Regions from separate parts of the Streptosporangium sp. NPDC053982 genome, predicted to be linked through region 2. Evidence: riboswitches for the same ligand, from Rfam matches in the RefSeq annotation. Region 2 holds a riboswitch; each other region holds the start of a gene.
What was found. Region 2 has a riboswitch for cyclic di-AMP ahead of ACZ6W9_RS27875 (hypothetical protein). Riboswitches for the same ligand answer to the same signal wherever they lie in the genome.
Positions count from the first base shown of each region.

Region 1: another riboswitch for cyclic di-AMP. It lies ahead of ACZ6W9_RS06725 (C40 family peptidase); the one in region 2 lies ahead of ACZ6W9_RS27875 (hypothetical protein).
Region 3: another riboswitch for cyclic di-AMP. It lies ahead of ACZ6W9_RS14245 (CHAP domain-containing protein); the one in region 2 lies ahead of ACZ6W9_RS27875 (hypothetical protein).
Region 4: another riboswitch for cyclic di-AMP. It lies ahead of ACZ6W9_RS04800 (C40 family peptidase); the one in region 2 lies ahead of ACZ6W9_RS27875 (hypothetical protein).

Region 1 covers NZ_JBVJKQ010000003.1:319,048-326,592, forward strand. The annotation lists gene ACZ6W9_RS06710 (glycosyltransferase family 4 protein) at 1-662, opposite strand, end outside; gene ACZ6W9_RS06715 (M48 family metallopeptidase) at 659-1,996, opposite strand; gene ACZ6W9_RS06720 (hypothetical protein) at 1,993-2,781, opposite strand; gene ACZ6W9_RS06725 (C40 family peptidase) at 2,894-3,457, opposite strand; cyclic di-AMP (ydaO/yuaA leader) riboswitch at 3,540-3,698, opposite strand; gene ACZ6W9_RS06730 (VanZ family protein) at 4,188-4,892, shown strand; gene ACZ6W9_RS06735 (response regulator transcription factor) at 4,961-5,659, shown strand; gene ACZ6W9_RS06740 (sensor histidine kinase) at 5,671-6,783, shown strand; gene ACZ6W9_RS06745 (C40 family peptidase) at 6,818-7,545, opposite strand, start outside.
Region 2 covers NZ_JBVJKQ010000016.1:16,212-23,756, forward strand. The annotation lists gene ACZ6W9_RS27865 (LysR substrate-binding domain-containing protein) at 1-159, shown strand, start outside; gene ACZ6W9_RS27870 (DUF4253 domain-containing protein) at 253-1,080, shown strand; cyclic di-AMP (ydaO/yuaA leader) riboswitch at 1,349-1,492, shown strand; gene ACZ6W9_RS27875 (hypothetical protein) at 1,736-2,491, shown strand; gene ACZ6W9_RS27880 (alpha/beta fold hydrolase) at 2,909-3,766, shown strand; gene ACZ6W9_RS27885 (hypothetical protein) at 3,814-4,185, opposite strand; gene ACZ6W9_RS27890 (roadblock/LC7 domain-containing protein) at 4,198-4,869, opposite strand; gene ACZ6W9_RS27895 (hypothetical protein) at 4,928-5,902, opposite strand; gene ACZ6W9_RS27900 (roadblock/LC7 domain-containing protein) at 5,907-6,284, opposite strand; gene ACZ6W9_RS27905 (DUF4032 domain-containing protein) at 6,448-7,545, opposite strand, start outside.
Region 3 covers NZ_JBVJKQ010000007.1:129,557-137,101, reverse strand. The annotation lists gene ACZ6W9_RS14260 (sensor histidine kinase) at 1-724, shown strand, start outside; gene ACZ6W9_RS14255 (DUF6716 putative glycosyltransferase) at 932-2,116, opposite strand; gene ACZ6W9_RS14250 (hypothetical protein) at 2,128-3,165, opposite strand; cyclic di-AMP (ydaO/yuaA leader) riboswitch at 3,616-3,753, shown strand; gene ACZ6W9_RS14245 (CHAP domain-containing protein) at 3,772-4,458, shown strand; gene ACZ6W9_RS14240 (ABC transporter substrate-binding protein) at 4,939-6,285, shown strand; gene ACZ6W9_RS14235 (carbohydrate ABC transporter permease) at 6,366-7,343, shown strand; gene ACZ6W9_RS14230 (carbohydrate ABC transporter permease) at 7,340-7,545, shown strand, end outside.
Region 4 covers NZ_JBVJKQ010000002.1:433,961-441,505, forward strand. The annotation lists gene ACZ6W9_RS04780 (L-aspartate oxidase) at 1-204, shown strand, start outside; gene ACZ6W9_RS04785 (type III pantothenate kinase) at 210-992, shown strand; gene lysX (bifunctional lysylphosphatidylglycerol synthetase/lysine--tRNA ligase LysX) at 1,017-2,519, shown strand; gene ACZ6W9_RS04795 (helix-turn-helix domain-containing protein) at 3,291-3,458, shown strand; gene ACZ6W9_RS04800 (C40 family peptidase) at 3,677-4,726, opposite strand; cyclic di-AMP (ydaO/yuaA leader) riboswitch at 4,732-4,885, opposite strand; gene ACZ6W9_RS04805 (amino-acid N-acetyltransferase) at 5,223-5,867, shown strand; gene ACZ6W9_RS04810 (RDD family protein) at 5,956-7,353, shown strand.

The DNA of each region.
Region 1 (7,545 bases), on a different contig from region 2:
GCCTCCGGCACGGCTCGCAGCACGAGCGGCCAGGCCCGCAGCAGGACGTCCTGGCCCTTGCGCGGTACCAGCCTGGACAGGCAGACCACGACCGGCCGGTCCCCCAGGCCCAGCGCCGCGCGCACCTCATGCCCGCCCGCGCCGGGCCGGAACGCCCCGGTGTCGACGCCTGGCGCGAGCCGGGCCAGCCTGCCGGAGGGGATCACCCGCTCCAGCCTCCGCCGGGTGTACTCCCCCAGGTAGGTGACCACGTCGGCGTGCCCGCCGATCCTCGCCAGCAGCCCGCGGGCGCCGGGGACGCCGGCCCAGGCCGCCTCGTGCCCGTGGGTGACCATGACGATCCGGCGGGCCCCGGCGGCGCGCATCGCGGGCGCGAGCAGCCCGAGCGGGGCCGCCGCCCCGAACACCACCGTGTCGCAGCCGTACGCCGCCACGACCTCGGCGGCCCGGCGGGCGACCCCGCGCGTGGGCAGCATCAGCGAGGTGGGGTGGCGCACGACCGGGTACGGCCGGCGGGCGTCGAAGTCGTCGCAGCCGGGCCAGCGGGGGGCGTAGACGACCACCGAGTCCGGCGGGCGGCCGTCGGCCAGGCCGCGCACGAACGCCTGGATGCCCCCGGGCCGGGGCGGGAAGTCGTTGGTGAGGAACAGCGCGCGGCTCACGGCTCCGGGACGCCGTTCAGCCGGGCCCATGAGCGCGCCATGGCGATCCGTTGCGGCGTCGTCGGGTGAGAACCGTAGAGGACGTATTCCAGGAAGTCCGGCGACAGGTCGGAGACGTTGGTGACCGACAGGCGCCGCTGCATCGCGGCGAACGTCTCCGGGTCGCGGGTCAGCTCCAGCGCGTGCGCGTCGGCGCGGGCCTCGATCTGCCTGCTGACCAGGTTCTGCGCGGGCCCGGACAGGACCGTGGCCAGGCTCAGCAACCCCATGATCAGGCCCACGGCCCGCGGGTCGGCCGCCGAGGCGACGCCGGCGCGACGCCGTACGGGGCCCGCGGCGAGCACCAGGTACAGCAGGCAGGCGCCGAAGGCGGCGCCCAGCCCCCCGACGAGCGTGCCGTACAGCACGTCGCCCGCCTTCGCGTGGCCCAGCTCGTGCGCCACCACCAGCTCGACCTCTTTCGCGGGCGCCCGGAGCAGGGTGTCGTAGACCACGATCCTGCGGGTCGCGCCGAACCCGGAGACGTAGGCGTTGAGCGCGGTGGTGCGCCGGGAGGCGTCGGCGACCAGGACGTCCTCGACGGGCACGCCGTCGCGGGCGGCCATGGCCAGCAGGTCGTCGCGCAGCGGCCCGGCCGCCATCGGCGTGAAGTCATTGAAGATCGGCTCGATGACCACCGGGTAGGCGAAGGACGCGGCCACGGTCAGCGTGAACGCGCCGGCCGCGGCGGGTATCCACCAGCGCCGGAAGCGCCCGGCCAGCACCGTCACGGCGAGCACCATGATCGCGAGCAGCGCGGTCCGGACACCGATGTCCTTGAGCCGGTCCGCGGTCCAGGAGGGCCAGGTCTGGGTGGACAGGCCGTAGGCGCGCAGCTGCGTCTCCGACCACATGCCCAGCGGCCAGCGTAGGGCCTCGACCGCCGCGGACAGCCCGGCGACGCCGAGCAGCGCCCGCACCCACCGGGGTCCGCGCAGCCGTCCGAGCAGCCGGGCGCCCAGCGGGGTTGCCACCAGCACCCCGGCGACCAGGAGGGTCAGCCCGAGCGAAAGGTAGGCGGGCGCGGTGAGCGCGGCGTCGAACGCCTCGGAGCGGGCGATCTGCCCGGCGGTGAAGTCGCGCGCCGGGTCGGGCGCGACGGCCGGGGCGGCGGACGGCAGGGCCCGCCAGGGCGTGGTGAGCGCCACGACCGCGACCGTGGCCGCGCCCAGGGCGGCCAGCGCCCATCCGGCGGGCCGCCACCCCCCGGGCACGACCGCCGCCGCTGCGGCGTCGGCCGCATCCGGCGCGGCCGATCGCCGGGACACCGCCCTCGGGCGTGGGGAGGACGTCAACCCAGCTCCCTTCTCAGGTGGTCGCGCCAGCCGGCGGCGAACTCCGCCGGGGACAGGCCCAGCACATCGCCGACATCGCTACCGTAGAGCCTCACCAGCGTCCGCTCGCCGTACCGCCGCGCGACGTAGTGGCAGGCGAGCCACGCCTCCTCGTACGCCTGCGCCCGCCGGGGGGCGTCCGCGGCGAAGTCGGCGGGGCCGGGGAGCCGCTCGGGCAGGCGGCCCGCGCGCACCTCGGCGGCCAGTTCGGCGGCGGCCGCCGGGACCGCGATCCCGGCGTCACGGTAACCGACGTAGTCGGCGAACCCCTCCGACAGCCAGACCGGCACCCGGCCGCCGCGGGTGGCGCCGGTGGCCACGTGGGTGAGCTCGTGGGCGAGCACCACGTCCCGGCCGGTCCCGCTCAGCCTGGCGTACCCCGACGGCAGGACGATCACCCGGCCCGCGTCGGCCAGCGCGGCCAGGCCGGCGACGGCGGCGGGCGCGGCGCCGGCCAGCGCCGCCGCCTCTGCGTCGTCCGCGGGGAACAGGACCACCGCCCGGACCGGCCCCCAGACGTCGAGGACCGTACGGCGGGCGCGGTCGGCGCCGGCCGCCAGGTCGGCGAGGCGGGCCGCCGGGACGCGGTGGCCGATCACGACGGAGTGCTCGCCGCGGACGGTGACGGAGCCGCCGGGCCACGGGTCGCGCGGCGCGGGGAACGGGCCCGCGCCGGTGGCCAGGGCGGCGACCGCCAGTGTCAGGGTTCCGGCGAGCACGGCACGACGCTCTGTCGGGACGCGCACACGTCCGATGTTAGCGACCGGCCCCGGACGCGCGGCGGCCCCGCCCGTCCCTTCGAAGGGACGGGCGGGGCCGTCTTCCCGGTCGCTCCAGGGGGGCGGCGGCCGGGATCCGTCAGGCTCCGGGACGGACCGCCCCGGAGAAGGAGGACCGGTAGTACCCCTTCAGGGGGACGACCCTGACGGTCTTGCCGCTGCTCGGGGAGTGGACCATCTTCCCCTTGCCGACGTACATGCCCACGTGGCCCTTGCCGTAGAAGAACAGCAGGTCACCGGGGCGCAGGCTGCTCCACGAGACCTTCTTCCGCACGGCTCGGTACTGACTGTTCGTGACCCTGGGGAGGGAGACGCCGGCCTTGCGCCACGCGTACCGGACGAGACCGGAGCAGTCGAACGCGCCGGGACCGGAGGCTCCCCACCGGTACGGATCGCCGATCTGCTTCTTGGCCGCCGAGACGGCCTTGGACGCCTTCACCTTCTGCAGTGCGGTCCTGCTCAGCGTGGTCTTCTTCGCCTTCGCCGTCTTCTTGGCGCTGGTGTGCGCCGCGGAGGCGGCGGAGGCGGCGACCGGCCTCTCAACCTGAGAGGCGGTGCTCCTGACCTGGAGAACGGGACCGGTTCCCGTGTCGGCCAGCGCCGCCGGGGAGCCCATCGTGACCGCTCCGGCCGAGGCCGTCACGGTGAGGGCGAAACCACTGGCGCAAACGCGGAAAAAGCGCGACGAACGGGGGTTACGCGGGGTGGTAGACAGGATTTCTCCTTGGGACTTCCGCTGACGCCTACCGGGTTAGCTGACGGGTTCGGGCCGGGAAGAAGCCCTACGGCGCGTCGGGCGCGCCGATTCACCCCTGGCCGCGTGTCGGGCCGGTGGGTCCCCGGTTCCGTGCCTCCTGGCTGCACGGATTCGGCAGGCCGTCGCAGGTGGGAGCGTTCCTCGCAGGGTGCGACGGCCGAATGGATCTTTATGGATCTTTGACAGGCGCCGGCATGACGGGCCGGGCCCGGCGCGGTGGCATGGCTTGCTCGCCGCGACGCCAGAAGTTACCCCTGTTTCCCAGGAGAGGGCAAAGGAATCACAAAAGATACATAGATCGAAAACGCCTCGGGCGATCGACGGGCCACTGTTCAGGGGCCGATTTCACCGGGCAAATATGACGCTTGTCACACTTCCGTGATCAGTCCGAAAAATCATGGCTTTTGTGACGTGAATCACGTGATGGTAACGATCATTGACGGAGCGTGCGACCGGCCGTGCCGCCGCCCCGCCGTCCCGCTCCGCCGCCCCGCCGTCCCGGCCCGCGGCGGGGGCCGGCCGGGGACGACCGGGGACGACCGGGGACTCCGTGTATCGCCGGCGTATCGAAAATCGCATACGTCCCCGCAACGGCCCTCCCCCTTCGATGGGAGGCATGAACCGGAGTGCATCCCTGTCAGCACCGCCCCGCCGTACGCGCGGGATCGTGCTCGCCTGCCTGGCGGTCCTCGGCCTGGCGGGCGTGGCGTTCGTCCTGCGGCGGCCGCTCCTGATGGCCGCCCCGAGCTGCGCGGCCGGCCGGTGGCACGGCTGCCTCGGCACGGAGAACGGCGTGCTGCTCATGACACTGGTCGCGGTGCCGCCGTCCGCCCTGGTGGCGTGGGCTCTGGCGCGCGTCCGGCGTGCCGCCGGCGCCGCGTCGGCGTGGCGGACGTCGCTGGCCGAGGTGGGCATGGTCCACGGCACGGTGCCGTTCGTATGGATCACCATGATGCCCGGCCCGGAGGCCGGCGTCGCCCCCGGCCGGGTGAGTCTGCTCCCACTGCAGGATCTGCCCACGATGGGGCCGCTCGGCATCGGCGGCAACCTGCTGATCTTCGCGGCGCTGGGGTTCTTCGCCCCGATGCGGTTCGCGGCGCTGGCGTCCGTACCGCGGATCCTCGCGCTCGGGGCAGGCTGCTCGATCATGGTCGAGACCGCGCAGTACGTCCTGCGGCTGGACCGGGTGTCCTCGGTGGACGACGTCCTGCTCAACGCCGCCGGCGCCGCACTGGCCGCCCTGGCGTCGCACCGCTGGTGGCGCACCGCGGCGGAGGCTCCGCCGGGCCGGTCCCGCCCCGAGCCGGCGCCGGTGGGCTGAGCCGAGTGCCCGCCGCGTACAGGTCCTCGCATACCCCGGCGATATGCCGGGCCGCCTAGGCTTCCGGCATGCGCGTACTGATCGTGGAGGACGAGCCGTACCTGGCCGAGGCCGTCCGTGACGGTCTGCGGCTGGAGGCGATCGCCGCCGACATCGCCGGCGACGGCGACTCCGCCCTGGAGCTGCTCAGCGTCAACTCCTACGACCTCGCGGTCCTCGACCGCGACATCCCCGGCCCCTCCGGCGACGAGATCGCCCGGCGCATCGTCGCCTCCGGCAGCGGCATCCCGATCCTCATGCTCACCGCCGCCGACCGGATCGACGACAAGGCCTCCGGGTTCGAGCTCGGCGCCGACGACTACCTCACCAAGCCGTTCGACCTCCGGGAGCTCGTGATGCGCCTCCGGGCGCTCGACCGCAGACGCGCCCACGCCCGGCCCCCGGTCAGGGAGATCGCGGGCCTGCGGGTGGACCCCTTCCGCCGGGAGGTCTTCCGGGACGGACGCTACGTCGCGCTCACCCGCAAGCAGTTCGCCGTGCTCGAGGTCCTCGTGGCCGCCGAGGGCGGGGTCGTCAGCGCCGAGGAGCTGCTGGAGCGGGCCTGGGACGGGAACGCCGACCCCTTCACCAACGCCGTCCGCATCACCGTCTCCGCGCTGCGCAAACGGCTCGGTGAGCCGTGGCTCATCGCCACGGTGCCCGGCGTCGGCTACCGGATCGACACCGGCGGCGCGGGCGGCGATCCCGCCCGCCCCGGCGCCCGTTGAGCAGGAGCCCGTTGAACAGGCGTCCGGGGCCCAGCGTCCGGCTGAGGCTCACCATCAGCTACGCCGGGTTCCTCATGCTCGCCGGCGCCCTCCTGCTGGCCGTGGTGTGGGTGTTCCTGCTGCGCTACGTGCCCGACGGCGCCCTCGGGACGGGGCCGGAGGCGGCCCGGCCCGGGGCGCCGGCCCTGCGGTTCATCCCCAACCGCACCGACCTCCAGCGCGCCTTCGTCCCCCGCGCGGCACAGGCACTGGCCTTCCTGCTGGCGTTCGGCCTGCTGGGCGGATGGATCCTCGCCGGCCGGATGCTCGCGCCGCTCACACAGATCACGGACGCGGCCCGGATGACCGGGAACGGGTCGCTGTCCCACCGGATCCGCCTGGAGGGCCGCCAGGACGAGTTCCGTGAGCTCTCCGACGCGTTCGACTCGATGCTCGAACAGCTGGAGTCCCACTTCGCCGAGCAGCAGAGGTTCGCCGCGAACGTCTCCCACGAGTTGCGCACCCCGCTGGCGATCTCACGGACGCTCCTCGACGTCGCCCGCAGGGACCCCGCGCGGGACCGGGACGAGCTCATCGAGCGCCTGCACACCGTCAACCAGCGGGCGATCGACCTCATCGAGGCCCTCCTGCTGCTCAGCCGGGGCGACCGCGGGAACTTCACCCGCGAGAGCGTCGACCTCTCCCTCCTCGCCGAGGAGGCCGCCGAGACGCTGCTCCCCCTCGCCGAGCAGCGCCGGATCACGCTGGACGTCACCGGCGGGGCGGCCAGGACCGGCGGCTCCGCCGAGCTTCTGCTGCGGATGGTGACGAACCTCGTCCAGAACGCCGTCGTCCACAACCTCCCCGCCGGCGGCACCGTGACGGTCCGCACCGAGGCGCACGACGGCACGAGCGTGCTGCGGGTCGAGAACACGGGCCGCAGGCTCCCGCCGGAACTGGTGCCGGCCCTCACCGAGCCCTTCCGGCGCGGAACGGAACGCGTGCGCACCGGCGAGCACCCCGGCGTCGGGCTCGGCCTGGCCATCGTGCACAGCATCGTCCGCGCCCACGACGGGACGCTCGTCCTCGCCCCCCGCCCCGACGGCGGCCTCCTCGCCACGGTACGGCTCCCCGGCGCGCCGTAGGAGGTCCCGCCGACCCCTCGGGGTCCCGGGCGCCTCAGGGGCGGACGGCGCCGACCAGGGCGCTGCGGAGGGGAGCGATCTTGACGACGTCCCCGGTCTGCGGGGCGTGCACCATCTTCCCTCCGCCGACGTAGATGCCGACGTGGCCCAGGCCCGAGCTGAAGACGAGGTCGCCGGGCTGGAGCGAGCTGACCGGCACCCGGCGGCTGGCGCCCCAGCTCCACTGCTCCCAGGTGGTGCGGGGCAGACTGACGCCCCCGCTCCGCCAGGACGCCTGGACGAGCCCGGAGCAGTCCCAGCTTCCCGGGCCCGTCGCGCCGTACCGGTACGGCTTGCCGATCTGGGCGTAGGCGAAGGCGAGGGCGGCGCGGGCGTTTCCGGAGGCCGGGCCGTTGTACTTGATCCCGGTTCCGTTGGGATTGCCCCGCTGGTAGGTGCCCAGCCGGTCCAGGAGCCTGGTCTGCGCCTTGACCAGCTTCTCGACCTTGGCCTTCTCGCCGGCCAGCTCGTCACGCGTCTTGTCGGCCTCGGAGAGGGCGGTCTTGGCCCGGTCCCGGTTGTCGCGCAGCGTCTTGGTGGCCTCGTCGAAGGCGTTGAGGTAGCGGGCGCGGGAGGCGGCCATCTGGTCGGCCGCGGCCATGCTGCTCAGCAGGGACCCGGGGTCGCTCTGGTTGATCAGTCCCTCCCAGCCGGTCACGGAGCCGTACTGGTAGGAGCTGACCGCCATCGTGACGAGCTCCTCGCGCAGGCCGGCGACCTTGG
Region 2 (7,545 bases):
GACCTGGCCTGGGTGCCCCTCACCGACGTCGAGCCGCTGCGGGTGGCCCTGGCCTGGCCCAGGGGTGCGGACGACCCGCTGGTGCGCGGATTCGCCGAGGTGGTCCGCGAGCTCGCGGAGCCCGCGACGGCCCCTCGGCCCTCCCCGCGAGGGCCGTGAAGGCGGTGTTTTTCGGCCGCGCTGGGGGGAGAACTGTCCTCCCGCCGCCTGACAGGCCAAAATTGGTCCGTGGTCAGGATCGGATCGACAGGGATGAGCGATTGCGAGCGGGGGCAACTTCCGCCGTTGCTGGGCCAGCTGTTCGCCGGCGGCGGTGAGGGGCGGGCGCTCTCGGTCGAGCTGCCTCCAGGCGACGTGGTGTGGCCCGACCCCGGTTACTCCCAGCTGATGGTCGGTTATCGTCCGGCGTTCTGGCTCAGTGACGAGCCGGTCTCCGCCGGGCTGTGGTCCGGCCTGCGGGCCGAGCACCCGCGCTCGGGCCTGTGGCCGTTGCTGCTGGAGGACTCCGTCCAGCCGTGGTCGTCCGGGCAGATCGCCCCGGACACGGTGGAGGAGATCGACAACTATCACACCGCCGCCTTCATGGCGGAGGTCTGGGCCGACTGGACCGAGAGGGCGGACGCCGAGCAGCTGGAGCTGCTGGCTCCGTTCGGCGCGCGGTGCCCGGGTCCGGCCCCCGCGGGCAGGCTCGCCACCGACCCCGACGTGGTCGCCGACTGGTACGCCGGGCTGGTCGCCGAGCGCAGGACCCCTCTGGGCCTGGTGGCCGTCGACCGGGGGGCCGACGCGCTGGCCGTCATGGGGTGGCAGGGCGCGCTGAACCACAACGAGTGGATGGTCCCGCTGGCCGCCGTGGTGCGGAGCTGGGAGGAGCGGTTCGGGGCGCGGCTGGTGGGCGTGGGTTTCAACACCCTCGACCTGAGCGTCGCGGCGCCCCCCACGACGGCGGAGCACGCCCTGCACGTCGCGGCGGAGCACTGGACGTTCTGCCCGGACAGCGTCGTCTACAGCGCCGGCACGCTCGCCGGCTACGCCGAGCAGATCATGGGCAGGAACGCCTGGTCGTTCTGGTGGGACTGACCGGGGCGGGCGGCCGTTTCCCGGGGTTCCGGGCGGGACCGCGGGCCGCGGGAAATGGCGGCGGTGAATCACCCGTATGTGGTTCGCCACGGCGTGTACGCCCTGGTCCGCGCCGGTTCAGGGGCCGATAAACCGGATCATGTGCCCTTTCTTGGCCATAGAAGGTAGATCTTCTGGTCATTCCATGGGTTCTGCTTTGCTTTGTCTGATTTGCCCGGTAGTGTCCTAGTCATCGGCAGGTGACCTGCACCCTCATCCGAGGGGGCGACCGGGCCGACGTCGAATCCCGAAGCCGTCATGGCATGGGAGCCGGGGACCCACCTTCCGGGGTGAATCCGCCGCGAACGCGGTGGTAGGGCACTCCACCGCCCGAACCCGTCAGCTAACCCGGTAGACGAGATGGAGAGGAGATCCCTCAGTGGGAGACCGCGCCACCTTCGTACCGGTATACCGCATTTCGCTGCCGGTCCTCTGAGACTTTCACATCCCCTGGGTTCTTCCGCCGCGATCGGTCGCGGCATCCCCCAGCGCTCCGTGTAGCGCCACCTGATCCATCCCTGCGCCTCTTCTTCCCTGTGAGCGCGACCCCGCCGACGCCTCCCTTCACGCATGGCGTCCGGCTGCCCCGTTCCCTCGCGAAAGAGTTCGTTTCCTCATGCCTTCCCTGGATCCCCGCACGTCCGCCCGCAAGACCCGATACGCCGTCGCCGGCCTGGTCGGCGCCGGGCTCCTCGCCTCCGCCGCCGCCGTCTCGGCCCTCCCCTCGGTCGACCGGGACGCGCCCGCCGCCTCGGCGGCCGGCGCCGGGGTCACCGCGGTGAGCGAGCCGGTCGCGGCCGCGGTCCCCGAGGCCGCCCCCGCCCAGGCCGCCGCCGCTCCCGAGCAGGCCGCTCCCGGGCAGGCCGCCGCGCCGGAGCAGGCCGCCCCCGCCAAGCCGCAGAAGGTCACCAAGACCGTCATGCTGAAGGGCCAGACCAAGGCCTCCTACTTCTGGGACGACTCCTCCGGCCGCGCCGGTGACACCGGCCTCCCCGCCAGTGGCAAGCCGATGCAGAAGGGCATGATCGCCAGCCCGAGCTGGCCGCTGTTCACCGAGGGCTACGTCATCTACAAGGGCAAGAAGGCCAAGTTCTTCGTCGGCGACCGCGGCCCCGGCGTCCCCTCCAGCAGCGGCGTCATGATCGACCTCGACGCCAAGACCTTCGCCGACCTGACCGGCGGCACGTTCAACCCCGGCACCCTCGGCGTGGACGGCAACGGCGGCATGGGCCACATCAAGGTCGACTACGTCATCACCAAGTGGGGCGACGGTCCGGGCAAGAAGAACGACCCGGTCCCCTTCTCCACCGGTGCCTGGGGCAAGCGGGACGGCGACCCGGCCAAGCCGGTCCAGATCACCGTCAAGCCGTAACCGGCCGGAACGGCGCCGCCGCACCGTCACGGCGCCGCCGCACCGTCACGGCGCCGCCGCCGGACCGTCACGACGCCGCCCCGCGCCAGGGCGGCACCGTCGGGCCGTGACGGCTCACCGGGTCATAAGGGTTCCACCGGGCCGTGACGGCCCCACCGGGCCGTGACGGCCCGGTCAGGCCGTGACGGCCGGAAGCGAAGAGCTTCACCTCAGCCTTTCCTGGACACGGGAGCGGACGCCGGCGCAGGGCGTCCGCTCCTGCTTTTCGCTCTCCGGCCCTTCGGCACGGGATGTCTTGCCCCGACCTGGGCAGAATGACATTCTGTTCCGGGTTACCGGTCCGTCGTCTCCGGGCGGCGGGAACCGTCCGGGCGGCCACCCGGCCCGCCCGGGGACGGACGGGGGAGAGGGAGCGACATGACGACGCGCGTCCGGGCCAACGGCATCGAGATCGCCTACGAGACCTTCGGGTCTCCCGGCGACCGGCCGCTTCTGCTGATCATGGGTCTCGGCGCCCAGATGATCCACTGGGACGAGGAGTTCTGCGAGCTGCTCGCCGGCCGCGGGCACCACGTGGTGCGGTTCGACAACCGCGACGCCGGCGAGTCCACCCACCTGAACGACGCCGGGGCGCCCGCCCTCGGCGGCGGCCGGGCCCCCTACCTGCTCGACGACATGGTCGACGACGCCGCCGGGCTGCTCGACGCGCTCGGCTGGGAGTCGGCCCACGTGGTCGGCGCCTCGATGGGCGGCATGATCGCCCAGGCGATGGCGATCGGCCATCCGCGCCGGGTGCGGAGCCTCACCTCGATCATGTCCACCCCCGGCCACGCGGTCGCCCCGCCCACCGAGGCGGCGATGGCGGTGCTCATGGCGCCGCCGCCGCCCGACCGCGAGGCCGCGATCCGTCAGGCGCTGAGCACCTGGGAGATCCTCGGATCCCCCGGATACCGGATGGACCGCGAGCGCGTCGCCCAGATCACCGAACTCAGCTACGACCGCGGCCTCGACCCGGCCGGGACCGCCCGGCAGCTCGCCGCGATCCTGGCCTCGGGCGACCGTACGGCGCTGCTCGGGAAGATCACCGTACCCACCCTCGTACTGCACGGCGAGGCCGACCAGCTCATCCCGGTGGCCGGGGGGATCGCCACGGCGGACGCGATCCCCGGCGCCAGACTGGTCACCTTCCCCGGCATGGGCCACGACCTGCCGCGCCTGCTCTGGCCGGCCTTCGCCGACGCGATCGGTGAGCTCACCGCCTCCGCCGAGCGGTGAGCTCCGGTACGGCCCGCGCTCCCGGTGCGCGGAGCCGTACCGGAGGATCAGACCTCGAGTCTCTCCTCGATCATCCGCAGGGTGTGCCGGGCCAGCGCCAGGTTGCCCCGGTTGCGGTCCAGCGCCAGGTACAGGAAGAGACCCTTGCCGCTCCGGCCGGTGACCGGGCGGATGATGTGGTACTGCGCGCTGAGCGTGATGAGGATGTCCTCGATGGTGTCCTTGAGGCCGAGGGAGTCCATCGTCCGCAGCTTGGCCTTGACGACCTCGGTGTTGCCCGCCGCGGCCACCTGGAGGTCCAGGTCCTTGGAGCCGCCGAGCGCGCCCAGCGCCATGCCGCTGTTGTAGTCGACGACGACCGCGCCGACCGCGCCGTCGATGCCCATCATTTCCTTGAGAGAGATATCCATGTTGCCCATGTCTGACTCCGATCAGTGGGTTGTCGATGTGCGGGACGTGAGGGCGGCCATTCTCACCGCCGTCTTGCGGCCCTCCAGGCGCAGCAGCCCGAGGTTGGTCCCGGGCCGGGCGAGCACCGTGAGGACGATCGTGGGGCCGGCGGCGTAGAAGGCCGCGTAGCCGTTGTCACCGGAGATCAGCGTCTCCTCGAAGGAGCCCTTGTCGGCCATGGCCGTCAGCCGGCTGCTGAGCGCGAGCACCGCGGAGGACAGCGCGCCGATCTGCTCGGTCTCGCCTCGCAGGTCGCTCGCCAGCGTCAGGCCGTCCACGCTGCAGGCGATGCTTCCGTTCACCTCCGGCACGCGCTCGCGCAGCAGCGCCATCTCCTCGTGCAGCCGGTCGCGCAGCAGGGCCAGTTCCCGCCGGGCCCGCTCGCGGCGCGACACCCCCTCCCCGTCCGGCGTGGAAGGGGTCTGTGCGGGGGACGCCGGTACGGTGCCCGGCGTGCCCGGCGTGCCCGGCGTGCCCGCTCCGGACGGTCCGGACGGTCCGGACGGTCCGGACGGTCCGGTGGCGGGTCCGGGAGACTCGGCGCCGGACTCGCGGAACGGCACGAGGTCCCGGTCGCGGGACGCGGCGGGATCCGGGTACGGCCGGTCGCGTGTCGGCAGCGTCGCCTGCGGTTCCCGGTCACGCGCCTCCACCGGCGGTCTCCTTCCGATCAGCTTCAACGTCCGCAACCTCAGCGGCATCGGGACGAGCTCATGTCAGTGCCTCCAGTGCGTTCCTCAGCCGGATGAGCAGGTTCACGTCGGCGGGGTCCCCGGTCGCCGCGGGGAGCCACCGCGCGGACGCGGTGCCCCCCGCGGCGCCGTCCCGGGGTTCCCCGCCCGCCCGGGGCTCCCCGGTGGTCTTCGGGCGCCGCGGCAGCGCCGGCGGGGCCGACGGCGTCTGCGGCTTCTGCGGGAGTGACGGTGCCTGTGAAGCCCGCGGCGTCTGCGGGGGTGACGGCGCCTGCGGGATCCGGGACGCCGGTGCCCCCGTCCCGGAGACGGGCGCGACCCCGGGCCGTTCGCCCGGTTCCGGGACGCGGAGCAGCCCCGCCGCGGCCAGCCGCCGTACGGCGAGCAGCACCGAGTAGGCGGGCCGGCCGAGTCTGCGCGCCAGCTCCGCGGGGGTGGCGGCGGAGTCGGCCGCGACCAGGACCTCCCACTGCAGTGAGGTCAGCACCACCCGCTGGGCGGGGATGCGCGCCAGGGGGACGACCGGGAGCGTGTCCAGCTCGCCGGACGGCCAGGCACGGTCCAACTGGGCCCTCCTCCGCTCGCACTCCCGGGACAGCCCGGCGACGTCGAAGTACCACTGGGGTCCGAGCCAGTGCCGGTCCCCGGAACGGAACCCCTTCCGGTGCGCGGCCGCGCCGGACAGGAAGTACGCGGCGTCGAGCACCGCGCTCAGCACGCAGAACTCCAGCTCGCCGCGGGTCAGCACGCCCTGCCCGACCAGCCGTTCACCGCCCGGCCGGTCCTCGGTGGCCGCCTGCCTGGCCTGCCGTACGGCCTGCGCCGGGATCCTGTCGCCCGCGGTCAGCAGTTCCTCCAGCCTTGGGACGGCCGGGGTCTCGGCGTAGGTCACCCGGCCGTCGGTCAGGTAGACCGTCCCCGCCTCGTCCAGGCGCAGCGCGCCGGTGACGCGGTCCTCGGCCAGGTCGCTGAGAACGCTCTCCATCGTCGGCATGGCGTCACGTCGTGACGAGTCGGCCGGAAATGGACCGCAGGCGGTGGCGGGCGAGGGCGAGGTTCGAGCGTTCAGGGTCAAGGCGGACATAAATCACCAGCGGGCCGTCGAAGGCCGTTTCCATCGGCCGGAGTAAATGATGTCCGTTATCCGCGGTTACGATCATGTCGTTTATTCGGATCGTTCCGCCGGGTGAATTCAGGGCGAGGCCGTCCATCGCGGCCCGCAGGGTCTCGCTCAGTGCGGCGGCCGCCCCGTCGACGTCCTCGTCGCGGCCGCCGCCCACCGCCACCGCCATCCCGCTGGTCTGGTCGATCAGCAGCGCGTCCAGCGCGCCGGGGATGGCCATGGCCTCCGTCACGCAGTCTTCGATTCCGAGCACGGGACCTCCCTCGCCGACGACTCCAAGGCGTCGCCCGGTCAGCGTAGGGACATTCCTGAGGAAGGAAGCTTTCTATGTGAAAGATAGATATGTCAGGAGGTGATATTTCCCATCCGAGGATAAGGATGTTCATCCCTAGGGGGGAAACATCATCCACCCCGGCTCATTCATCGGAGATGAGCGCTTCCTCATACGGCTTGTGAACGAGAACGTGCTTCACGTACGACTCCACCGCGGCGGTCAGCCCGACGTCACCGCCGGCCTCCTCCGACAGGAACCAGCGGTGGTCCAGCACCTCGTGGAAGAACTGGGCCGGCTCCAGCTTGCCGCGCAGCTCCCCGGGGACCGCGTCCACCGTCGGCAGGAAGACCTCCGCGAGCCAGCGGTGCGCCACGATCGCCTCGTCCTCGTGGCGCAGGCCGTGCGACACCCGGAAGGAGTCGAGATCGTTGAGCAGCCGCCTGGCCTGGTTCTCCTCCACGTCCAGGCCGGTCAGGCGCAGGAGCCGGCGCTGGTGGTGGCCGGCGTCCACGACCTTGGGACGGACGATCAGCCGCCCGGTGCCCGCCTTGCGGCGGACCATCATCTCGGCGACGTCGAAGCCCAGGGAGTTCAGCCGGCGGATGCGCTGGTCGATGACGTGCCAGTCCACCTCCTCGATGATGGCGTCGGAGGTGAGCTCGCCCCACAGGCCGTGGTAGCGGTCGCGGGCCGAGCCGGCGACCTCCTCGGGGTCGATGGAGGGGTGCAGCAGGCCGCCCGCCTGGAGGTCCAGCATCTCCCCGAAGATGTTGACGTGCGCCACGTCGATGTCGTACAGGCGCTGCCCCTCGCTGATCATCGGGTGCAGCTCGCCGGTCTCGGCGTCCACCAGGTAGGCGGCGAACGAGCCCGCGTCCCGGCGGAACAGCACGTTCGACAGCGAGCAGTCGCCCCAGTAGAACCCGGTCAGGTGCAGCCGCACGAGCAGCACGGCGAGCGCGTCCAGCAGCCGGTTGAGCGTCTCGGGCCGGAGCGTGCCCGACATGACCGCGCGGTAGGGCAGCGAGAACTGCAGGTGACGGGTGATGAGCGCGGAGTCCAGCGGCTCCCCGTCCGGGCCGGTCCGCCCGGTGACCACGGCCACCGGCTCCACCGCCGGGGTGTCCATCCGGTGCAGGTCCCACAGCAGGCGGTACTCCCGCTTGGCGTAGTACTCGCTGATCTCCTTGATCGCGTAGACCCGGCCCGACAGGCGGGCGAAGCGTACGACGTGCCGCGA
Region 3 (7,545 bases), on a different contig from region 2:
GCTGGAGGAAGCCGTCGGCCGGCAACAGCGGTTCGCCGCCGACGCCTCCCACGAGCTTCGCAGCCCGGTCACGGCCCTGCGGACCCAGCTCGACCTGGCGCTGTCCGATCCCGAACCGGACACCGACGCGACGTTCGAGGGGCTGGACCATTCGATCGACCGGCTCCAGCTGCTGGTGGACGACCTGCTGGCGGTGATCCGGCTGGACGCCGCCGCCCCGCACAACCGTGAGCGGATCGACCTGGGCGAGCTGGTCCGCGCCGAGCTGGACCGCCGCCCCGACGAGATCAGTCGTGACCTGACGGCGGGCGCGCTGGTCGAAGGCGATCCGCTGCAACTGGCCAGGGTGCTGACCAACCTGGTGGACAACGCGCTACGGCACGCCGAACACGAGGTGCAGGTGAAGGTCCGCCCCGACTCCGGGTCGGGACACGCGGTGCTTGAGGTCATCGACGACGGCGGCGGCATCCCGGAGGCCGACCGGGAACGGGTGTTCCAGCGGTTCGTCCGGCTGAAGGAGGGCCGCGAACGCGACGTGAGCGGCAGCGGGCTGGGCCTGCCGATCGCCCGGGAGATCGCCGAGGGCCACGGCGGCACCCTGAGCGTCGCCGACTGCGACCACGGCGCCCGCTTCGTCCTACGCCTCCCCCTCCTGGCCCTGGGAGAAGACCCCGCCCTCAACTCCTCCGAGTCCCCAAAGCCCCAACACGAAGTGTCGCAATAAGCCCGCTCGGGAACGCCGGTGTCCGGGCCCGCCCAGAGACCTTGATGTCCCCCGCCTAGGAACGCCGGTGCCCGGACCCGCTCGGGGGCGCCGGTGTCTGGACTGAGGAGAGAGCGAGCGCAGCGAGTGAACGACGAGGGAAGACACCGGTTACCAGCCCCCGAGCCGCGACGCGCAGCGTCGCCATGAGAACCGCAAGACACCGGATCAAGAGCCCCGAGCCGCGACGCGCAGCGTCGCCATAAAACGGCGCCCGGCGCGCAGCACCCTGGGCGGGACCTCGACGCGCAACCGGGCGCGGCGGCGGGCGGCGGCGTACGCCGGCCCGTCGAGCAGGGAGCGGGCCGGGACCAGGCGTCCCGAGCGGGCCATGCCGACCAGGGTGACCAGGTGGGAGGTCCAGTCGTCCAGCCCGCCGGGGTGGAAGTAGTTGGCGTGGCACCACTCCCCGTCCGGGGTGAGGAAGCGCCCCGCGGCCAGGTCTTCGAGGGTGCCGAGCAGTCCGCTTCCCTCGAAGACGAGGTTGATCGTCTCGGCGCCGACCCCGAAGTCCGACAGCACCAGCAGGGGGACGGAGCAGGCGATCGCCTCCAGCGCGGCGGTCGAGCTGACCGTGACGAACCCCGCCGCGCGGGCGAGGTGGTCGCGCATCGGGCCGGCCTCGAACCGCACCGCGCCGGCGGGGACCGCGTCCCGCCCGGCCAGTTCCTCCCACAGCCGCCGGTAGGGGTGCCGCTCGGCGTGGGTCTGCCGCTCGTCGTCGAGGGCGCGGAGCTTGACCACGACGTCCAGGTCCGGCCGCCGCCCGGCCAGCTCCGCCAGGGACAGCAGGATCCGTTCCCGGTCCTCTCTGCGCCTGGGCACCTTGGCCTGGGCGGCGAACACCACGCGGTCGCGCGGCCCGGCGGGGGGCGGGGCCTGCCCCGCGGGCAGGAACGGCAGCCGGGCCAGGCCGACCGCGCCGCCGCCGCCCAGTCTCCGGCCGAGTTCGGTGAACTCCGCCACCTCCCGGCCGCTGTGCAGGACGAACAGGTCGCAGCCGCTGCGGAACAGCCATGCCTTCTCGGTGGCGGGGACGGAGATGCCGGGCAGCCCGGAGACGAACACCGGCCTGGGCGAGAGGCCGGCGAGCACCTCGCCGACCAGCACGTCGACCACCGGGCCGGTGCAGGCGGCCAGCACCGCGTCGGGCCGCAGCCGTTCGGCCGCCCGGCGCAGCGCCCGCGCCGACAGCACGGGAGGGTCGGCGGCCACCCCGGTGACGGCCGCGCGGATCTGCGCCGGCGAGGGTGCGATGGGGGTACGGATCACCGCGAGCTCCGCCGTACAGCCGCCGGGAAGGCCCGCGAGCAGGTGGGCGGCCCACTTCAGATAGGAATCCGAGTCGGCCACGGCCAGGACCTTCACTTTTTGACTCCGGTGTCGTGAGGAGCGGACATCGACAGGTGTGAGCGGAGGGAGGGCGCCGCCAGGGCGGTCCACCAGTCGTCGGGGACGTCCACCGCCTCCACGGTGACGCCCCGGGGTGCCAGCAGGACACGTAGCGAGGTGACGGCGGTGGACGGCAGGCTGAGCACCCGCTGCCCGGCGTCCAGTCCCCGCAGGGTCATCTCGGCGGGGGCCCCGGCGTCGTAGACGGTGACGCCGGGCTGCGCGCCGATCCGTTCGAGGTCGCCGGGGTCCTCCCGGCGGTGCGGGAAATAGGCCATCGGCCCGGCCGCGCCCACCCCGGCGAGCCAGGTGAGGTAGCGGTCGCGGTGGATCAGGCCGTTGCGCACCAGTGAGGTGCCGAGGACGACCGTGGGCTCCTGCGGCCGGGGCCGGCGCAGTGGCTGCGCGCGCAGCCAGGTGAAGTCGTGGACGACCAGTTCGGCTCCCCTGCCGCGTACGGCGCGCGCCAGGTCGTCCGGGATGGGCATCGCGGTGAAGACCGTCAGCCGGCCCGACCGGGCGGCCGAGCGCAGTCGCAGACCGGCCGCCACGCCGAGGACGGAGCGCGACGGGCCCGCGGTGGCCCGGGCCCGTAGCAGCGGCCTGCCAAGGGGCCCGGCGAGCAGTTCCAGGAGCCTGATCGTGGCCAGCCCGTCGTCGACGACCACGATCCGTCCGGGGAGTGCGGTGAGCCAGCGGGCCTGGACCCGGCCGGAGAAGGCGTCGCCGATCACCCAGGTCATGCCCCGCCGGGGCCTGGGCGGCCCGGGGGCCGGGCCGGCCTGTTCCAGCCCCGGGGGAAGGACGAGGCGGGACAGTTCCCGGCGGGTGGCGGTCAGCGGGCGCGAGCCGGCACGGGGCACCACCCGGACGGGGGCGCCGAGCAGCCCGGCGTGGCAGGCCTCGACCACGCAGAGCAGTTGCAGGGGGGACTCCGCCCAGGCGATGGCCGAAGGCTGTTCCCGCGCGTGGTCCCGCCCCTCCTCCACGCCGGGCGATGACCCGTTCACGATCGCCTCACCGTAACCGTGACGCCTTACGCGGCCGGGAACCGCGGATGAACATCCGAGCACGCGCGCCCGGCGACGTGCCGCCCGGAAAGGCACTGAACAGGTAAAACGATCCCCCTTTAAAAAGATCTACGTTAGGGGGCGCTTCAGCCGGGAAGAATCGTCCGTCGCACCGGGGCGTCGCCGGTCCCGCGGTGCGGAAATCCCTGTGCCGCAAGGGTTTGCGGCTTTTGCGAAAGCCTTTGGCCCGAAGTCGCCGATCTTCGGACCGGGAAGTCGACGATCACCGATATTCGGCGTTTTCCCAAGTCAAGGCAATGCGGGAGCTTGCAATCGGCCTGGAGCAGCACGTACGTTCTACTCGTTCGCGATGAGGACCGAGGTCCACAGACCCATCTCTCGTCGACACATTGCCCGACCGCGCATCATCACGACGGATCACTCCGTCGATGGGCGCGGCCGCCGAATCCGCGGCTCTCGCGGAACCGGGGAACCACTTCATGGGGTGAATCAGCGCGTTCGCGCGCCGTAGGGCACTTCCCAGCCCGAACCCGTCAGCTAACCCGGTAGGCGGCATGGAAGCGACGCAAGGAGCCGAACTCTCCCATGGCCAAGAACCGCCTCACCCCCGGGAAGCACAGCCTGGTCCGCGCCCTCGTGGGCGCGTCCATCGTCCTCGCCGGCGGTGCCGTGACCACCGTTCCCGCCCTCGCCGACAACCACGCCTCCGGCCCGCAGGCCGGGTCGGTCACCGAGAACGCCGCGGCCTCGTCCGAGACCCAGGCCCAGAACCTGCCCAAGGTCAGCGCCCAGCAGGTCCTCGACATCGCCGCCCAGCAGATCGGCGTCTCGGAGAACGCCTACGGCGGCGGCACCAAGTTCCATGCCTGGTACCTCGCCAGCGAGCGCGCGAAGGAGACCGTCGCCCGCGACGGCGGCAGGATCCAGGACTACGCCAACGCCCCCTGGTGCGCGATGTTCGTCTCCTGGGTCGGCGAGCAGGCCGGCATCCGGCCCACCATGGGCTGGGACGCCTACACCGTCAGCTACGCCAAGTGGTTCGCCGACAACGGACGCTGGGGTCAGACCCCGAAGCCCGGCGCCGTGGTCTTCTTCGACTGGGGCGGCAGCAAGGACATCGACGCCATCGACCACGTGGGTCTCGTCAAGAAGGACAACGGCGACGGCACGATCACCACGATCGAGGGCAACACCGGCAACGGCAAGGTCGAGGAGCGTGTCCGGCCGGTCGCCCAGGTCGACGGCTACGGATACCCGGTCTACAACGGCTGACGGACGACTCCGGTCTTCCGTTCCCCTCTCCCCTTCCCCTCGTCCGCTCCCGTCCCTCCGGGAGCGGCGAGGACCGGCGGCGGACTACGGCCGACGGACGGCGACCCGGCACGACCGGGTCGCCGTTTCGGCTTTCCGGCCGGGACCTTATCGCCGCGAGGAAGGTCCGGACGATCCCTGATGCACTGGATGATCCCGGTTGGTGAGCGTTCGCCGCGTCGTGTCATGTTGGGGTGGGAGCGCTCCCAAGCGCCCGATCGCACAGTTTGTCACCTTAACGACTGTTCGCCGAGCTGAAACACCCGCGATGTAACGGTTACGTTTCGGCATATTGACGCGCCGGTTGCCCATCGTCCAGTCTTCGTGGGAGCGCTCCCAAAAGCTGCCCGCGCGCAACCCATCGCCGATCGCGTTCGTCGGGGGCCGGTTCGCGATGTCACCTCCCAATCGATTCGGGCGACCACCTGAGAGGGGTCCGGAATGTTGAACACCAAGCGGCACGGCAAGCTCGCCGCCGTCGTGGTGATGACCGCCGCAGCACTGGCGGTCACCTCCTGTAGTTCGAGTGAGCCCGCCAAGAACACGGCCGCCTCGGGCGGCTCGGCCTCCGAGCCGGTGACCATCACCGTGCAGACCTTCGGCGGCGGCGCGAACTTCGGCTACAAGAAGGCCGTCGAGACCTGGAACGCGTCACACCCGAACATCCAGATCAAGCACGAGAACCCGACCGACCGGTTCGAGGACGTCTTCCTGCCCCAGCTCCTGCAGCGTCTGCAGGCCGGCAGCGGCGCGGCCGACGTGGTCGGCATCGACGAGGGCGCGATGGGCCTCATGAAGGCCCGCCCGCAGTTCTTCGTCGACCTCGCCGAATACGGCCTGGACAAGCGCAAGAGCGACTTCCCCGCCGCCAAGTGGGAGAACGGCATCAACAAGGACGGCAAGCTCTTCGCCCTCGGCACCGACATCGGCGGCATGGCGATGTGCTACCGCAAGGACCTGTTCGAGAAGGCCGGCCTCCCCGGTGAGCGCGACGAGGTCAGCAAGCTCTGGCCGGACTGGAACGCCTTCATGGAGGTCGGCAAGAAGTTCCAGGCCGCCAACACCGCCAAGGGCGACCCGAAGTTCCTCGACGGTCCCAACACCCTCTACAACGTGGTCCTGTCGCAGGAGGCGCCGAAGAACGGCAACGTCGCCTACTTCGACAAGAACAACCAGCTCATCCTGGAGTCGAACCCGGCCATCAAGACCGCGTTCGAGACGGTGAAGAGCTTCAGCCAGGCGGGCATGACCGCCAAGCTCGCCTCCTTCACCCCGCCGTGGAACGCCGCGCTGAAGAAGGGCGGCTTCGCCGTCATGGGCTGCCCGGCCTGGATGGTCGGTGTGATCAAGGACAACTCCGGCGAGGGCAACTCGGGCAAGTGGGACGTGGCCGGTGTTCCCGGCGGCGCCGGCAACTGGGGCGGCTCCTACCTGGCGATCACCAAGCAGAGCAAGCACCCCAAGGAGGCCGCCGAGGTCGTGAACTACCTCACCGGCAAGGAGGGCCACGTCATGGCCTTCCAGGAGGCCAATGCCTTCCCCAGCTCCATCACCGCCCAGGAGGACCCGGCGGTCAAGGACCTGAAGAGCGACTACTTCAACAACGCTCCCACCGGCCAGATCTTCGGCGACTCGGTCAAGGACCTGCAGCCGGTCTTCCTGGGTGAGAAGCACGCCCAGGTGAAGACCTCGGTGGAGAAGGTGCTGGAGGGCATGGACCAGGGCTCGGTGCCCTACGACCAGGCGTGGCAGAAGTTCGTCGAGGCCGGCGTCAAGGCCGCGGGCTGACCCCCGTCCCGATCGGCACGGCCCGGCGGCGGTGATCCCGCCGCCGGGCCGGTCGCCTGCCCACCGCTGAAAGGCTACCGATGACCCTGCACGTCGACACCCCGGCGCCGGCCCGGCCACGGTCCCCGCGCCGATCCCCCGGACACCGCGGCTCGGGACGCGGCGGAGGGCTCGCCAGGTTCGACCTCCGGGCGACCCCGTACTTCCTCGTCTCCCCGTACTTCCTGCTCTTCGCCGTCTTCGGCGTCTTCCCGCTCGGCTACACCCTCTGGGTCTCCCTCTACGACTGGGAACTCGCCGGTGACAAGTCGTTCGTCGGGTTCGAGAACTACATCTCCCTGATCACCGACGCGGCCTTCTGGAACGCGGTGGTCAACACCCTCGCGATGTTCGTCATCTCGACGGTTCCCCAGCTCGTCCTCGCGCTCATCCTCGCCAACGCGCTCAACAAGCGCATCCGGGGCCGGCTCTTCTTCCGCCTCGGCGTGCTGCTGCCGATGATCACCTCCGTCGTCGCCGTCGCCGTCGTCTTCACCCAGCTCTACGGGCGCGACTACGGAATGATCAACTGGTTCCTCGGCCTGTTCGGGGTCGACGCGATCAACTGGCAGAACGAGAGCTGGACGGCGTGGATCGCGATCTCCACGATGGTCGACTGGCGCTGGACCGGCTACAACGCGATCATCCTGCTCGCCGCGATGCAGACCATCCCCAAGGACCTCTACGAGGCCGCCGCCCTCGACGGCGCGTCGGCCCGCCGGCAGTTCTGGCAGATCACCATCCCGATGCTGCGCCCGACGATCATCTTCATCGTCTTCATCTCCACCATCGGCGGACTAACGCTCTTCACCGAGCCCGTCCTGTTCGACGGCAACCCCACCATGGCGGGCGGCGCCACCGGCCAGTACCAGACGGTGGCGATGTTCATCGTCAAGGAGGCGTTCCGCGACTTCGACTTCGGCTACGCGGCCGCCGCGGCGTGGCTGCTGTTCGCGCTGATCCTCATCGGCACCCTCATCAACTACTCCTTCACCCGCCGCATCGGGGGTAACAAATGACGGCGATCCACGCCCGGAGCCGCCCGGCGAGAACCGGGTCCGCGCCGAACAGCATCTGGGACGCGACCCCGCTGACGAAGGTCGTCCTGGCCCTCGCGCTCGTGGTGTCGGCCTTCCCGATCTACTACATGTTCATCATGGCGACGCGGACGAACGACGACGCCAGCGAGGTGCCCCCGCCGCTGCTGCCCAGCGGCCGCCT
Region 4 (7,545 bases), on a different contig from region 2:
ATCCTGTTGGACAATTTCAGCGTGGAAGACCTGGCGCGGGCCGTACGGCTGGTGGGCGGCAGGGCACGACTGGAGTCCAGCGGAGGGCTGACCTTGGATTCGGCGCGTGAGGTGGCCGCGACCGGCGTCGACTATCTCGCCGTGGGCGCGCTCACCCACTCGGCGCCCGCGCTGGACATCGCCATGGACCTTCGAGGGAACTGATACTGATGCTGCTCGCCATCGACGTCGGCAACACCCACACCGTTCTCGGCCTGTTCGAGGGCGAGGAGGTCATCGAGCACTGGCGCATCGCCACCGACGCCCGGCGCACGGCCGACGAGATAGCCGTGGTGCTGCAGGGCCTGCTCGGCCAGTCACCGCTGCTCAAGGGCACCGACGTCAATGGCATCGTCATCTGCTCCACGGTGCCGTCGGTGCTCAACGAGATGCGGGAGATGTGCCGCCGTTACTACGGCGACGTCAACGCCGTGATCGTCGAGCCCGGCGTCCGCACCGGCGTGCCGGTCCGGATGGACAACCCCAAGGAGGTCGGCAGCGACCGCATCGTCAACGCGCTCGCCGCCATCAACCTGTACGGCGGGCCCTGCGTGATCGTCGACTTCGGCACCGCGACCTCCTTCGACGCCGTCTCCGCCAAGGGCGAGTACGTCGGCGCGGTCACCGCGCCCGGCATCGAGATCTCGGTGGACGCCCTGGCGGCGGCCGGCGCGCAGCTGCACAAGGTGGAGCTGGTCCGGCCGCGTTCGGTGATCGCCAAGAACACCGTCGAGGCGCTCCAGGCCGGCATCATCTACGGCTTCGCCGGCCAGGTGGACGGGATCGTCGAGCGGATGGCGGCAGAGCTGGCCGACGACCCCGACGACGTCACGGTCGTCGCCACCGGCAGCGCGGCGCAGCTCGTGGTGGGGGAGGCCCGCTCGATCGACGTCCACGAGCCGTGGCTCACTTTGATCGGGCTCAGGCTGATCTATAACAGAAACGTTCCGTAGCCGGACATCGGTACCCTTGGCTCTGTGACCGCTGACCTGACGAACCCGGCCGACGATCTGCCCGAGCAGATGCGCGTGCGCCGGGAGAAGCTCGATCGCCTCCGTGCCGAGGGTGTCGACCCCTACCCGGTGACCTTCCCGCGCACCGCGACCAACGCCGAGATCCGCGAGAAATACGCCGATCTCGCCGCTGACACCGCGACCGGCGACAAAGTGGGCGTCACCGGCCGCGTCATGCTGTCCCGGACCGGTGGCAAGCTCTGCTTCGCCACCATCCGCGACGGCTCGGCCGATCTCCAGGTCATGATCTCCCTGGACAGGGTCGGCGAGGAGTCCCTGGCCGCGTGGAAGCGCGACGTCGACCTCGGCGACCACGTCGGCATCGAGGGCGAGGTCATCACCTCCCGCCGGGGCGAGCTGTCCATCCTCGCCGACCGCTGGGCGATCACCTCCAAGTGCCTGCGCCCGCTGCCGGAGAAGCACGTCGGCCTGACCGACCCGGAGGCCCGGGTCCGTCAGCGCTACCTCGACCTCGTCGTCAACGACGAGGCGCGGAGGATGGCCTACGTCCGCAGCGCCGTCGTGCGGGCGATCCGCGACTTCTGGCACGGCGAGGGCTACCTCGAGGTCGAGACGCCGATGCTGCAGCGCATCCACGGCGGCGCTTCGGCCCGGCCGTTCAGGACGCACATCAACGCCTATGACATGGAGCTCTACCTCCGCATCGCGATCGAGCTCTACCTCAAGCGGCTCGTGGTGGGCGGCATCGAGAAGGTCTTCGAGATCAACCGCAACTTCCGCAACGAGGGCGCGGACGCCACCCACAACCCCGAATTCACGATGATGGAGGCCTACGGCACCTATCTCGACTACAACGGCATCGCCGACCTGACCCAGCGGATGATCCAGAACGCGGTCGTGGCCGCGCTCGGCCACTCCGTGGTGGTCCACGAGGGGCAGGAGATCGACCTGGGCCTGCCCGAGTGGCCGCGCGTCACCGTCTATGGATCGGTCTCGGAGGCGCTGGGCGAGGAGGTGACGACCGAGACTCCGCTGGAGCACGTGCGCAAGCTCGCCGACGCGCGCGACATCCGCTGGGACCCCAAGTGGGGCCAGGGCAAGCTCGTCCAGGAGCTCTTCGAGGAGCTGGTCGAGCACACGCTCATCCAGCCGACGTTCGTCATGGACTACCCGCTGGAGACCTCACCGCTGGCCCGGACGCACCGGGACAACCCGTTGCTCACCGAGAAGTGGGACCTCATCGGGTTCGGCACCGAGCTCGGCACCGGCTACTCGGAGCTGAGCGACCCGATCGAGCAGCGCCGCCGCCTCACCGAGCAGTCGCTGCTCGCCGCGGGCGGCGACCCCGAGGCCATGCAGCTCGACGAGGACTTCCTCACCGCCCTGGAGTACGGCATGCCGCCCACCGGCGGCGTGGGGGTCGGCGTGGACCGCCTCGTCATGGCCTTCACCGGCAAGAACATCCGCGAGACCATTCTGTTCCCGCTGGTGAAGCCCACCGGCTGAGCGTCACCGGGCCCGCCCCGCGGGCCCGGTCCGCCAGGCCCTCCGGCCTCGCCTGACGAGCCCTCGGTCCCCGTGGACCGCGGGCTCGTTCCGTTCCTCCCGCTGAGCGGAGACGCCATTTCCCCGATGATCCGGGCGGCCGGCGATCAGCTCCCCGCGGAATGCCGGAAAGCCGGTTTCATCCGACGCCCATTGCATGATGATTTTCTCGGCGCCGTCAGGGGCGCGGCCGGGGGCCGTGGTCGACGGGATGCGCGACGCCTGCCGGACCGATCGTTTTCTGCGGGAAATGCGGCGGGCGCCGGCCGTGCGGCTCGTCCCGGCGGAGGACCCGCGGTGGTCCACGGAATGGTCCACGGCTTGGCCCCGTGGTGCGGCTCCGGGGTGCATCATGGCGATGACCTCGGCTCATGCCGCGGGCAGGCTGCGGACAGATCGCGGACACGCCTGGCGCGGGCCCCGGGCGCGACGGCGGTCCGGCGGCGCGCCCTCCGGCTCGGCCGCCACTTAATCACAATGGGCCCGACATATCATGAGTACTTCATGTAACGCCCACTCTGTCAATAGTGTGGGCCATCTCTATGAAGAGCAGAGCTTGACGACCTTTGAACGGGGCGTTTACCGTTCCTGACGGGCGACATCGATTCCAGCGTGCTCACGCCTGAGTCCCGTTTCGGGGGGAGTTGCTAGATGGCATATCCGGAAGTGGATTCCCGCCGCGGCGAAAGTCTTCCGGGCACTGAGGATATCGATCTCAGCGAGGAGGACCTCGTGCTCCTGGCCGAGCTGGCCAAGGGCGTCACCGTCGACAGGGTGGGCCGCCGCCTCGACATCAGCGGCCGGACGGTCCGGCGCAGGCTGCGCGGGATCTGTGACCGCATCGGCGTGGCCACCGCGATCGAGGCGGTGGCCTGGGCCGCCCGCCGCCGCCTGATCTGACGCCGTACACCCGGCCGGTCCGCCGTGCACCGGCCGACCGGTCGTGGCCCGCCCGGTCAGGCCGTGCACCCTGCTGATCGTGTGTCCGTGTCCGTGTCCGTCCGGCCCGGCCGGTTCGTGCACCCGGCCGGTCATACGCCCGTCGGGTCAGGCCGTGCATCCGGCTGATCGCGTGCCCGTGCCCATGCCCGTCCGGCCCGGCCGTACGCCGGCCGGATTCAGTCGGCGACGCGCACGCCCCCGGCGAAGGGCCGGTTGCCCATGGGGGCGATGCGGACCACGTCACCGGTCTGCGGGGCGTGGATCATCAGGCCGGCGCCGAGGTAGATCCCGACGTGATGCAGGTCGCTGTAGAAGAAGACCAGGTCGCCGGGGCGCAGCTGGTCGCGGGAGACGTGGGTGCCGGCGGTCCACTGGTCACCGGTGTAGTGGGGCAGGCTGATGCCGACCTTCTGGTAGGCCCACAGGACCAGCCCCGAGCAGTCGAAGGAGTTGGGTCCCTCGGCGCCCCAGACGTACGGCTTGAGCTGCTGGGTGAGCGCCCAGCGCACCGCCTCGGCCGCCTTGCCCTGGCCCACGACCGGAACGGTGAGCCTGGTCGCCCGGCCCTGCATGCTCTGGGCGCGGTCGCGGACCTCCCGGTAGAGGTTGCCCTCCAGTTTGCCGACCAGGCGTTCGATCTTGGAACGCTTGTCGCCGAGCTCGCCCAGCAGCTTCTTGACCTCGGTGGACCGGGCGCTGGCGCTGGCCCGAGCCTGCTCGGCGACCTTGAGCGCCTGGGCGACCTGGGCGACCTCCTCGCTCTGCCGCTGCTGGAGGGCGTAGCTGGTGGCGGCCTGGTCGAGGAAGGTGTCGGGGTCGCTCGACTGGGTGAAGGCGAGCGTGGAGCCCAGGCCCCCCGACATGTAGGTGCTCTGCGCGAGGAGGGTCGCCTTGGTGCGCCGGGACTCCAGCTCCGTCTCGCTGGTGGACAGGTTCTTCTTGGCCACCTCGGCGGCGCGCTGCGCCTGCTTGAGCTTCACCCGTGCGCCGTTGTACTGCTCGGCGAGCGTCTCGACCTCGACGTGGAGCTTCTCGACCTGCTTGGCGAGCTGCCGGAGGTCCGGTTTCGGGTCCGCACCGGCGGACGTCATGGGAGCGCCGACCGCGAGGAGGGTGAACGCGAGCCCGATGGAGGCCGTCCGGCCGGAAAGGCGACGGGAGGCGCGCTCCCGCATCGGGACGGGTCCGGCTGGACGTCCACTGCCACGGCGCGGCGTGCGCTTCACCAACGGGCTCCTCTCTCGGCCGCCTGCCGGGTTAGCTGACGGGTTCGGGCCGGAGGCAGCCCTACCGAGCACGCCGGTGACGGCTCGGATTCACCCCTGGGGACGCGTGGAGGGTGGGTCCCCGGCTCCCCGGGTCCGGGGATTCGGCGGGTCAGCTTTTCGGGGAAGCTGACATCGAGCACGGACATTAGTGCAATTGGAGGTTCATGCTCAACCAGAACCACAAAGTCGGTAGAGCTTTCACAACCGGAAAGTCACAGGCAGATCACATACTTTCATGATCCTCATGCCTGTCAACCTGGATCCATGTCGCTATGAGCGGCATACCACCCATGTAGCCGCAGGCCCCGGTCCATGCCGAGGGCGAACGGCCGCCGTCACCGGGGTTTCCGGCCGGGCGCGACGGGGGTGACACCGGGAGCCGGGCGGTGCCGTTGTGACCGAAGTTACGGCTGGGCCGTAATGGGGGTGCGCCGAGGACGTACGCTGATCGGTCATGGAGCAGGTTGCGGAACCCTCCCCGGCGGACGCCCTGACGGACGGGACCGGGGCGACGGCCGGGTCGGCGAGCGGGGTCACGGCCGGGGCCACGGGCGAGGTCACGGTCCGGCGCGCCCGCACGCCGGACGTGCGGGCGATCCGGCGGCTGGTCGACACCTACGGCGGCGCCGGGCCGCGACTGCTGGAGAAGGCCACGGTCACCCTGTACGAGGACGTCCAGGAGTTCTGGGTGGCCGAGCGGGACGGGGCCGTCATGGGGTGCGGGGCGCTGCACGTCCTGTGGGAGGACCTCGCCGAGATCCGCACCGTCGCCGTCGATCCGGCGTGCCGGGGCCAGGGCATCGGCCACATGATCGTCTCGGCGTTGATCCGCACGGCCGGCGAACTCGGCCTGCGCAGGGTCTTCTGCCTCACCTTCGAGGTCGACTTCTTCGCGCGCCACGGCTTCCGGCGGATCCAGGGCACGCCCGTCTCGCCCGAGGTCTACGCCGAGTTGCTCGCCTCCTACGACGAGGGCGTCGCCGAGTTCCTCGACCTGGAGCACGTGAAGCCGAACACCCTGGGGAACACGCGGATGCTGCTTCATCTACCGCCCCTGGTCAAGCGTGATGACCGCAGTTGTGACTGTGACAAAAGGTGACTCTCGGACGACTATCTCGATACCTTGTGCTTCAACGTGCATGTGAGTCTCGAATGCGCCGCATGCGTAGTCGAAGTGAGGTGACGCGGTGACCAACGGACAGCCGCCGTATCCGCAGGATGATCCCGACCGCGATCGCACCCCGTCGGGACACTCCGGATACGGCTCGCACGACACGGGTCAGGGCCCCGGGGGTCTCGACCCCGACGCGACGGTGGTGGGGTACCGGACGGACGGCACCGGACCCGGGCAGAACCAGCCCGGTTACGGCCAGCCCGGCGGTTACGGCCAGCAGGGCGCGCAGCCGGGGTACGGGCAGCAGCCGTCGTACGACCAGGGCGCCTACGGCCAGCAGGGGGCGCAGCCGGGTTACGGCCAGCAGCCCTCCTACGACCAGCAGCAGGGCTACGGTCAGCAGGCCGCCCAGCCCGGTTACGGCCAGCAGGCCGCGCAGCCCGGCTACGGGCAGCAGCCGTCCTACGACCAGGGCGCCTACGGCCAGCAGAACTCCCAGCCGGGCTACGGCCAGCAGGGGACGCAGCCGGGGTACGGGCAGCAGCCGTCCTACGACCAGGGCGCCTACGGCCAGCAGGGGGCGCAGCCGGGTTACGGCCAGCAGCCCTCCTACGACCAGCAGCAGGGCTACGGCCAGCAGGCCGCCCAGCCCGGTTACGGCCAGCAGGCCGCGCAGCCGGGGTACGGCCAGCAGGGCGCGCAGCCCGGTTACGGCCAGCAGCCCTCCTACGACCAGGGCGCCTACGGGCAGCAGCCGTCGTACGACCAGGGCGCCTACGGCCAGCAGGGCGCGCAGCCGGGCTACGGCCAGCAGCCCTCCTACGACCAGCAGCAGGCGTACGGCCAGCCCGGCTACGGCGGCGCCCAGTACGGCCAGCAGCCCGGTTACGGCGCTCAGCCGCAGGGCTACGGCCAGCAGGGCTACACCCCGCAGTGGGGCGACGGCGGCCACGCGCCGGGCGTGTCGGCCCCGCTCGCCGAGTGGTGGCAGCGCCTGGTCGCCCGCATCGTCGACGGTGTGATCCTGGCGATCCCCACGTTCATCGTCACGCTCGTGCTGACCGGGATCCTGGTCACCCAGCCGTCCTTCAACATGGAGACCGGGGAGTACAGCCTCGGCAGCGGGTTGTTCCTCGCGACCTTCCTCATCGGTCTCGTCGGCGGGCTGATCTATTTCGTCTACGAGTTCCTGATGCTGAAGGCGACGGGGCAGACCGTCGGCAAGATGGTCATGGGCATCCGGGTCGTCCCGATCGGCGGGGCGCCCCAGTCCCGCGGGCTCCCCTCGAACAAGGCCATGAGCCGGGCGGGCGTCCTGTGGGGTCCGAGCATGCTGCGCGGCATCCCCGTCGTGGGTTACATCATCGGGATCTTCTCTCTGGTGAACGTGCTCTGGCAGCTGTGGGACAAGCCGCTGCGCCAGTGCCTGCACGACAAGGCGGCCGCGACGACGGTCGTGAAGACCAAGTAGTTCCGGAACTTCCCCAAAAACGGGGCCGGCGGGTTGAACCGCCGGCCCCGTTTTTTCGTGTGTGGAGGGAAACGAGAGGGGTAGCGGTACCCCCGGAAGGGACGGTAACGGCGTTCGGAGACGACTGCGGCGGGCCATGAACCCGTACGCGCCCTCGAGGGCGTTATGGCCTTCTTCCGGCCACTTCTCGGG